Regions from separate parts of the Enterococcus sp. CR-Ec1 genome, predicted to be linked through region 1. Evidence: a T-box and tRNA genes for the amino acid it is inferred to sense, from the RefSeq annotation. Region 1 holds a T-box; the other holds one or more tRNA genes.

Evidence for each region. A T-box is a leader RNA that pairs with one kind of tRNA and senses whether it is charged. The one in region 1 lies ahead of serS (serine--tRNA ligase), so its partner is inferred to be a tRNA-Ser.
Region 2: it encodes a tRNA-Ser, which carries the amino acid that the T-box ahead of serS (serine--tRNA ligase) is inferred to sense. The anticodon was not compared.

Annotation. Positions count from the first base shown of each region.
Region 1 covers NZ_CP025223.1:3,791,238-3,795,666, reverse strand. Annotated here, with positions in the region: gene CXM95_RS18240 (polysaccharide deacetylase family protein) at 1-334, opposite strand, end outside; gene serS (serine--tRNA ligase) at 622-1,899, opposite strand; T-box leader at 1,957-2,154, opposite strand; gene CXM95_RS18230 (sensor histidine kinase) at 2,190-3,398, opposite strand; gene CXM95_RS18225 (response regulator transcription factor) at 3,388-4,077, opposite strand.
Region 2 covers NZ_CP025223.1:1,094,405-1,098,833, forward strand. Annotated here, with positions in the region: gene CXM95_RS05230 (threonine/serine exporter family protein) at 1-425, opposite strand, end outside; gene CXM95_RS05235 (threonine/serine exporter family protein) at 422-1,180, opposite strand; gene CXM95_RS05240 (TetR/AcrR family transcriptional regulator) at 1,458-2,024, shown strand; tRNA gene CXM95_RS05245 (tRNA-Ser) at 2,109-2,196, shown strand; gene CXM95_RS05250 (Ltp family lipoprotein) at 2,402-3,061, opposite strand; gene CXM95_RS05255 (hypothetical protein) at 3,291-3,479, shown strand; gene CXM95_RS18820 (hypothetical protein) at 3,539-3,688, opposite strand; gene asnB (asparagine synthase (glutamine-hydrolyzing)) at 4,154-4,429, shown strand, end outside.

The DNA.
Region 1 (4,429 bases):
CTTTGTTTGTTCCTTCTGAGAGCACTTCAGGCGATGTTTTTAACCCATTTTGGCTTTGTTCTGCTTGGATTGATGCCAGTAATTTCTCTGCAGCTGCCTCATATTTTGCTTTGGCCGCAACTTCTTGTTGGTGCAAGGTGTAAAGAACCGAGCCAGCCGTTGCGATCAAAACGATCAATAATAAGGCAAATAAGGAAAAAATTGCTTTCCGATACGGCTTCTTTCTCGAGGGTGGTCCTTTCGGTCTTTCTTCAGCTGATGCTGTTCGTTTTTGATTATTGTTTGGTTTCTTGTGCAAGTCACTCCGACGGGCATAGGTCTTTCGTTCGGGCATTGGTGAAGCTCCCTTCATTCCATCCTAAATTATGCCCACGTTACCATAAGTCACAGGCACTTTCAACGATCATGCCCGGTTTCTGATAGAGGATTAAAAAGACAAAGGGATTTTTCTAATTATTCGCTTAAAAATTACAGCCTTGTTGCGTTGTTTCTCTTGCAAGAAGTGATCAAAGTGGTTAGGGAGATGGAAACCACTCTAGGCTACGTAAACAAGAAAACCCCTAGGCAACAGCTCACGCGGTGTGACTGTTCTCTAGGGGTTGCTACTGAGGTTACTAAGGCTTAGGCTTTTTCAATTTTTGTCAGTCCGCCCATATAAGGAACCAGAACTTCTGGTACCGTTACACTGCCGTCTTCGTTTTGATAATTTTCAAGCACTGCGGCTACCGTCCGACCGACAGCCAAACCAGAGCCGTTTAGTGTATGCATGTAGTGAATCTTGCCCTCTTGATCACGGTAACGGATCATGGCACGACGTGCTTGGAAGTCTTCACAGTTTGAGCAAGAGCTGATCTCACGATACATCTCTTGGGCAGGGATCCATACTTCTAAATCATAGGTCTTCGCTGCAGAAAAGCCCATATCTCCTGTACACAAGCTAAGCACACGGTAAGGTAAATTGAGTTTTTGCAAAATATCTTCGGCATTAGCCGTCATTTTCTCTAATTCTTCATAAGAATGTTCTGCATCACTGAATTTCACCATTTCGACTTTATTGAATTGGTGCAAGCGAATCAAACCGCGAGTGTCACGGCCAGCGCTGCCGGCTTCTGAACGAAATGATGGGCTCAAGGCAGTGAAGTAGGCAGGGAGCTGTTCTTGTTCTAAGATCTCCCCTTGATAGTAGTTGGTCAAAGGTACTTCCGCAGTCGGGATCAAAGTCAAATCAGTGTCTGCCAATTGGAAAACATCTTCTTTAAACTTCGGAAATTGCCCAGTACCGAACATTGCTTGGCTGTTGACGATATACGGGGTGATCATCTCCGTATACCCATGCTCATAAACATGCTGATCCAACATGAAGTTGTATAAGGCACGTTCCAAACGAGCACCTAAGCCTTTGTAGTAAACAAAACGGCTACCAGAAACTTTGGCACCCCGCTCAAAGTCGAGAATCCCCAAGTCTTCTGCGATCTCCCAATGGGGTTTTGGTTCAAAGGCAAAGGTTTTTGGGTCTGCCCAACGGCGGACTTCTACATTGTCATCTTCATCTTTGCCCACCGGAACAGAATCATTCGGCAAGTTCGGCAACGTCGTGGCGATCTCTTTGATGTCTTCATCAATTTGAGCGATCTCTTCATCCAATTGCTTAATTTGGCTGCCGACTTCTTTCATTTGGGCAATTTTATCTGCCGCATCTTCTTTCGCCCGTTTCAAGGCGGCGATCTCACCAGAAACCTCATTACGCAATTTCTTGCGCTCTTCCGTTTGGACTAAGAGTTCTCGGCGACGCTCATCAAGTGTTAAAAAGCGGTCCAACACTTCTTTTTGGACACCTCGTGTTGCGAGTTTGCTTTGTACTTCAGCAAAATTTTGGCGAATCATTTTTACATCTAACATAGTGATACATCCTCCTTTGATTTTTCCATAGAAAAAAGGCCATTCCAATCCCGTATTGCTTGGGACGAAATGACCATTCGCGGTGCCACCCAAGTTCAGCTTGCGCTGCCCTTGCTGCTCGTATCGTGAGCCAACGATTTTTCTTTCGAAAAATACACGTTAAAGAACTGGATTCTATTTTTTCCAACACTGATTTTCACCAACCATCAGCTCTCTATACAGATGAAAAAAATATACTAGGTTCTGTGCCTTGATTATTTTCTCTAGCATACCCAAAAAATGTTGGGTCGTCAACCATAGGTTTGTGTGTTGGATAAGTTGTTGCGTTTCAACGGGAGATGGATAATAAAGGACGTCCATTCCGGCGTTGACTTGGCATAGATATAGCCGCCATGTAAGGCGACGATGCTTTGAGCGATCGCTAGACCTAAGCCAGTTCCTCCTGTTTCTTGAGAGCGGGATTCTTCCACTCGGTAGAAACGGTCGAATAGAGAATCAAGGGCTTGCTTAGGGATCATTTGCCCATTGTTTTTGACTGTTAAGATCGCTTCGGTCCCGACTTTCTCGACTTCCATGCGGATCTTATCGGCGCCTTTGCCGTATTTCAAGGCATTCGAAAGCAAGTTATTGAAGACCCGCACCAGTTTTTCGGTATCGCCATCCATCTCGATGTGTTCCGGACGGGTGTATGTTTCAATCTTGATGCCTTTCCGACTAGCTTCTAATTCAAAGTCCGCCGCCAATTGTTCCACTAGCTGGGCCATGTCAAATTCCATCACATTGATTGGGACGCTAGGCTGGCGCACTTTTGTATATTCAAACAAATCATCGACAAGGGATTTCATTTGCTTGGCTTTGACATACGCCGTATGGGTATATTTCAGCAATTCTTCTTCTGAATGGTATTGTCGATCTTCAATTAGACCTAAATAGCCGATGATCGAAGTCAACGGTGTTCGAATGTCATGACTGACATTGGTAATCAGCTCATCTTTGGATTGCTCGATCCGTCGTTCATCTTCAATCGCCGCCACCGTACTGTCGACTAAGCCATTGATATTAGAAACGATCCGACTTAAATCGCCCCGTAACTCGAAGGGAATGCGATGATCGTAATTGCCTTCCGCAATAAAATGAAGCTCGCTGATGATGTGACGTAGCTGCATTTGATGGTAGCGACGAATCAAACGCCAATATAAGACGATCACATCTAATAGGAAGAACATCGGTAGAATGAAGTTGCGCCCACTGCGGAAGATATCTGTATTAAAGGCAGATGTGAAAGCATTCTTCGATGCGTAGATGGCATCAACTAAATCTGGTGAATTTTCAACGATTGAGGTCAAGATGACCAAAATAGCGATATTTAATAGAAGTAAAAGAACAATCGTTACAATTCCTTCGGCAAATAACTCACTGATTTCCTTTGAGGTCAGCGTGATCCGTTTCTTTTTTTCGATGGGTGTGTTGCGCTTTTTTTCAGTTGGTTTACTTCGCATCTATTTTGTAGCCGACCCCCCATACTGTTTGGATGACTTTTTCACCATCCGTGGCTTCTTCGATCTTATCTCGTAAGTGACTGACATGGACCATAACTGTTTTGGCAGAAACGACACTTTCTTGTTTCCAAACTCGTTCAAAAATCTCATCGGCGCTAAAGACACGGTTCGGATGCGATGCCAGCAAGTAGAGGATACCGAATTCTAATGCAGTCAATTGAATTTCGTTGCCATCGACGGTTTTTACTTCATGGGAATCGCGATTGATAATAAGGGAGCTTACTTCTAGAATCTCTGGTTGATTTGAAGCAGCCTGCATCTTGGTTCTTCTCAATAGCGATTTTACCCGGGCCATAACTTCTAATGGGTTGAAAGGTTTGGTGACATAATCATCCGCACCGGCGACCAATCCACGAATCTTATCCATATCGGTTGTTTTAGCGGTCAGCATAATAATAGGGATTTGGGATTCTTTTCTCAATTCTTTCACGACTTGCATGCCATCCATTTCTGGCATCATGATATCTAAGATCAATAGTTCGATATCAGAAGTGGTGCGGATCTTGGTCAGTGCTTCTTTTCCATCATATGCTTTGACCGATTCATAACCTTCATTGTGTAAATAAATGCTTAATAGTTCTACGATCTCTTTGTCATCATCTGCTACAAGTATTTTCATACTGGGTCCTCCTAGGAACAATATTCTTTTCTCCATTTTAGCAAATATTCCACAAAATAGATAAAATCATACTTAAATTTATAAGAATGATAGGAATTAAGAAAACACAAAAAGGAAAAAGACGAACGATAGGCAAATAATAACGGAAAAAGTCCTTAAAAAAGGCGGAAATCACGGACTAAAAATCACGAATCATCTTTGGAAACGGAGTAACTAGAAACGTTGGTCTATCAATCATTTTATGGTTGACGAATAGCGCAAGTCTTGGTATATTATTACATGTGCCAAATGACTAAACGAATTCGTAAAAAGAATTTAAAAAAGTGGTTGACGCACAGCTCGACAGATGATA
Region 2 (4,429 bases), 1.1 Mb from region 1:
TGCCAGCGATTGACGATCTTTTCAACCACACTCGTCATCATGAACCCGCCGGCAATCGCCCCAGCGGTGATGACAACGATCATCAGATTTTCAAAACCGACAAAGTTGTCGCCCAAAGCGAATTCTCGAACGGCTTTGTAGGCAGGCCCACCCGGTACGAGGGGAACGAGGCTGGGAATGTTAAAAATGATCATGGGCATTTTTTTTCTGCGGGAAAAAAAGATGCTGACGCAACCGACGGCAAATGCGGCTAAGAAGTTGGCACTGCCTAGACCGTAGCCAATCGTTTGCAATGACCAATAGATCATCCAGCCAACCGTTCCAGCAATGCCTGTGGCAACTAAGGCTCTTTTAGGAATATTGGTCAAGATGCCGAAGGTTACAGTGCTTAAGAAGCTGAAGGAAAGGTGAATAAAAATCGTCATGAGATCCCTCCAAATAAGGTGAAGACCGTGGCAATGCCGACACCGATCGCGGCAGCAGTAAAGATGGCCTCTGTTCCCCGAGCTGTGCCACTAATGAGATGGCCTGCCAAGATATCTCGAAAGGAATTGGTGATTGCTACACCAGGAACTAAGGGCATGACGGCACCGATAATCAAATTATCGACGTTTTGTGCGATATGAAGAGAGACCGCTAAGACAGACAAAGTACCGATCAGTAAGGAGGCACAAAACATATCCAAAAAGCGAATGTCGATCAGTTTCTTGACCCAATACGCACACAAAAAGCCAAGGCAGCCAATGACGAAGGTCGCTAGAAAGTCAAACCAAGCACCGCCAAAAATAATCATTAAGGTACTGCTGACCACGCCAGCACTAAGAACCTGTAGCCAGTAAGGAAAACTTGGTGTTGTCTGATTGACCTTTTTTAATGCCTCATGCAGTTCCGCTAAGGAAAGTTTCTTTTCCGCATAGGCGCGAGAGAGCCCATTGACGGCAACAATTTTTTCGAGATTGATGACTCGATCATGAACATTTTCTACTTGTGCATAGTGGCTACTGCGTAAGCCCATAAAAAGTCCAGTTGCTGTTACATAACTAATACTCCCTTGCTCTCCAGCGTTTGCCGCAATTCGATTCATCGTATCTTCCACGCGATACACTTCCGAGCCGTTTTCCATCATGATTTTCCCTGCTAATAAGCAGGTCTCCAATAATAGCTCTTTTGATTCAGCCATTTCCAAACCCCTTTTTCAATCGAATTTGCGTGCTACACTCCTAGTGTACAATTTCAGCGAGTTTTCAACAAGAAAGAAAAGTAGATTTGAAAAATAACTAGAACGCCATCCGTTGGATTTTTTGTGATAAATGAAAAAAGCAGAACATTTCCTATTACTAAACATTCGTTTTTAGTGAACAAAGTGAATAGAAATAAGATAACGGAAGGAGTGTTTTATTTTTAAAAAATGAATATCTCGGTTACAATTAAATAAATATAAAAAGGGGGATTTATTGATGCGAAGGAAGGTCTATACAAGAGAACACATTTTGAAGGCCGCTTATGAACTGATCAATAGAGAAGGTTTTGGCAACTTTACGGCCCGGAATATCGCTAAGCACATGGGAATTTCTACTCAACCAATTTATCTTGAGTTCGAAAATATGCAGGACTTAAAAAATACCTTGGTGGAGGCTGTTTTCAAAGATTTATCGGAAAATGTTTTTCCAGTCGTTCGAACAGGAGACAAACTTGTTGATTTAGGCCTGAATTATATACGCTTCGCGCAAGAGCAGCACAATCTCTACATCGCCCTTTTTATCGACGACTACGGCGGGGGGAAATTGATGCATGATTTTTCATCCACCTATTTCAAATCCTTGATCAAATCAGAAGAAAAATATGCAGATCTATCCGAAGATGCGATAAATGCACTACATAATGGCGCATGGATCGTTGTGACTGGTTTGGCTTCCTTAATGTCGGCGGGTATCATCACACCCACCGATGATCAGATCATCAAAATCATCAACGAGACGATCGCAGGCGTAATCGAAAAGAAAGAAAACTATATTTTCGATTAAAGAACAAAAAATCTGTATCCATTTCCATTTTGGATGCAGATTTTTCTTGACATTTTTTGTAAAACTAGCGAAAATAACTGTTATGGAGAGTTGGCAGAGTGGTAATGCAGCGGACTCGAAATCCGCCGACCCGGTTCATCCCGGCGCGCAGGTTCAAATCCTGTACTCTCCTTATACCAACGCTTTGGAGCGTTTAGCCTATCTTTCGAGATAGGCTTTTTTGTTTGTTGTGGGCAGAAGAATATAAATGACTGCCGAGGTTGATCGATAACCATCTGAAAAGCGATTAACCTACACTCGGTCTAGAAAACAGCATAATTGTTCCGTCAACTTGCCGATATCTTTTTTGCTTGTGGTCCTGCAACAAACGAAAAGAATCAATCGGGCAAACGTGATAAGGCGTATTCAATTTGTTCAGAAGTAAAGCCTTCAAAGGAAAGTTGGCTCGCCACACGCTCATCCGATAAGGATAAATTTTGCGAGTAGCGAATCGCTTTTTTCAATGCTTGCTCGTTCCAATCGGCATCCACGGTGGCTACGGCAAAGTCTGCTGCGCTCTCAGAAAAATCTTCATAGAGTAGTTGGCGTTTTAAGCTCGACTGAGAAAACGCATTGCTGGATAAGTATCTTTCTGCACGATTCAGTGCATTTCTTTCTTCACGAGAAAGTTCAGGTGTATGTTGCTCGTTGTTCGCGGGTTCTTCTTGTTGTGCGCTACTTGCTTCGTTGTTGCCAGCTTTTTGTTCTCCTTGTGGTTGTTCCATGGAAGCAGCGGCATCGCCAAAGGATTCGCTTTGCCTTGATTCGTTACGTAAAGAAAGGCTTAATTGCGCAGTGATGCTATCGAAAGATGTCACATCTTGGTAGAAGGACAAGCCACCATAAGAAAACAAGGCAATAAAAGCGGAAGCGACAATGATCAAAACGTTTCGATCTCGTTTTGAATTTTGTTTTACAAGCCCAATATAAAATAAGACAATGCCAAAAACGAAACAGAACAATCCAATGAAAAACAAAATGGCGAAAAACGTAGCCATAAAAATTCCTCCTAAATAAAAGTCTCCTGAAAAGACAATAGTACTATGTTCTGTACCAGAAAACAGATTTGTCTTTTCATGAATAGAGGAAAAGGATGATTTGACAAATGTAACGTGTATGCTATTAATGGATCATTCATAAGTATTAAAGGAATGACGCTCAAGAATGACTAGTGAAATAGATGGTAAACTTAATAAAAGCACAGTTGTATCAGTAGGAGGCAAGAAGATGGATTTTGAAGAAAAAGATTATTTTATGCGTTATACAAAAGTTGCGGCACAGGGATTGAGTAAGTTTATTACGCAAGGATCTGTTGATGAAATCTTACAGCTAGATGAACAGCAAAGTGGACAGAAGCAAGAAGTGGATGCTGCAACAGACAAAAGCGAGCCAAAAAACAAGAAAGCACCTAGCTAATTATTTCCTTAGCGAGGTGCTTTCAGTACGAATCGGTATCCTTCATTTGGATAAACTCCTTATGCATTTTTTTTCAATTCTTGTACAGCTTGCTCGATCGTAATTCCAGTCGCAAAATGATTCGCATCTTTTTTATCGAAAACGATAAATAAATTCAATTTGGTATCCAGAGTTACACGATATTGTAGATCTGTGTTATAGAATGTCATAGTCATTCTCCTTTCTTAAAACTTGTCATTGAAAGGCAACGGTTAGTTGATAACGAAATTCCATAGTTAGAATAACACTTTTTTTCACAATAGTCCAATAAAACTATCAAACGAACAAATCTGACTGATTATTTTCAGGAAATCAATGCTGAGAATGGAAGCAAAAGAAGTTTGCTGGAGTCAGTAAATTCGGGAAAAGTATCTTTGTATATTTTCAGAAAAATAGAATTCATAAAAAATTTCTTAAGAATTTTGAGGATAGCTATTTTCTTAGATAACAAATTTGTAAGATTGAGAGTATGAGATGATTGGAAACCTTGATATCATAAGGTTTATCTTCAAATTGTGTTTTGTGCAAAAATATATTGATTGTATTTTTTTGAAAAAGAGATCGTATCTCTTGAATTCTATGGTATGATTTACTTTAGAAAAATGAAAATGGATTATGAAAACGGATGTGAAAATATGTGCGGAATTGTCGGCTTTGTCAATTCAAAAGACCAAAAAGAAATCATTATTGAACGCATGATGGACCGGATCGTTCATCGCGGACCAAACAGTTCAGGGAAATTTACCGACGACCGAGTGGCATTAGGGTTTCGTCGTTTATCGATCATCGACTTAGAAGGTGGCTCACAACCAATTTTTAATGAGGATCGAACAAAAGTAATCATTTTTAATGGTGAAATTTACAACTTTCAAGTATTGCGTGAGGAATTGATCCAAGCAGGTCATGTCTTC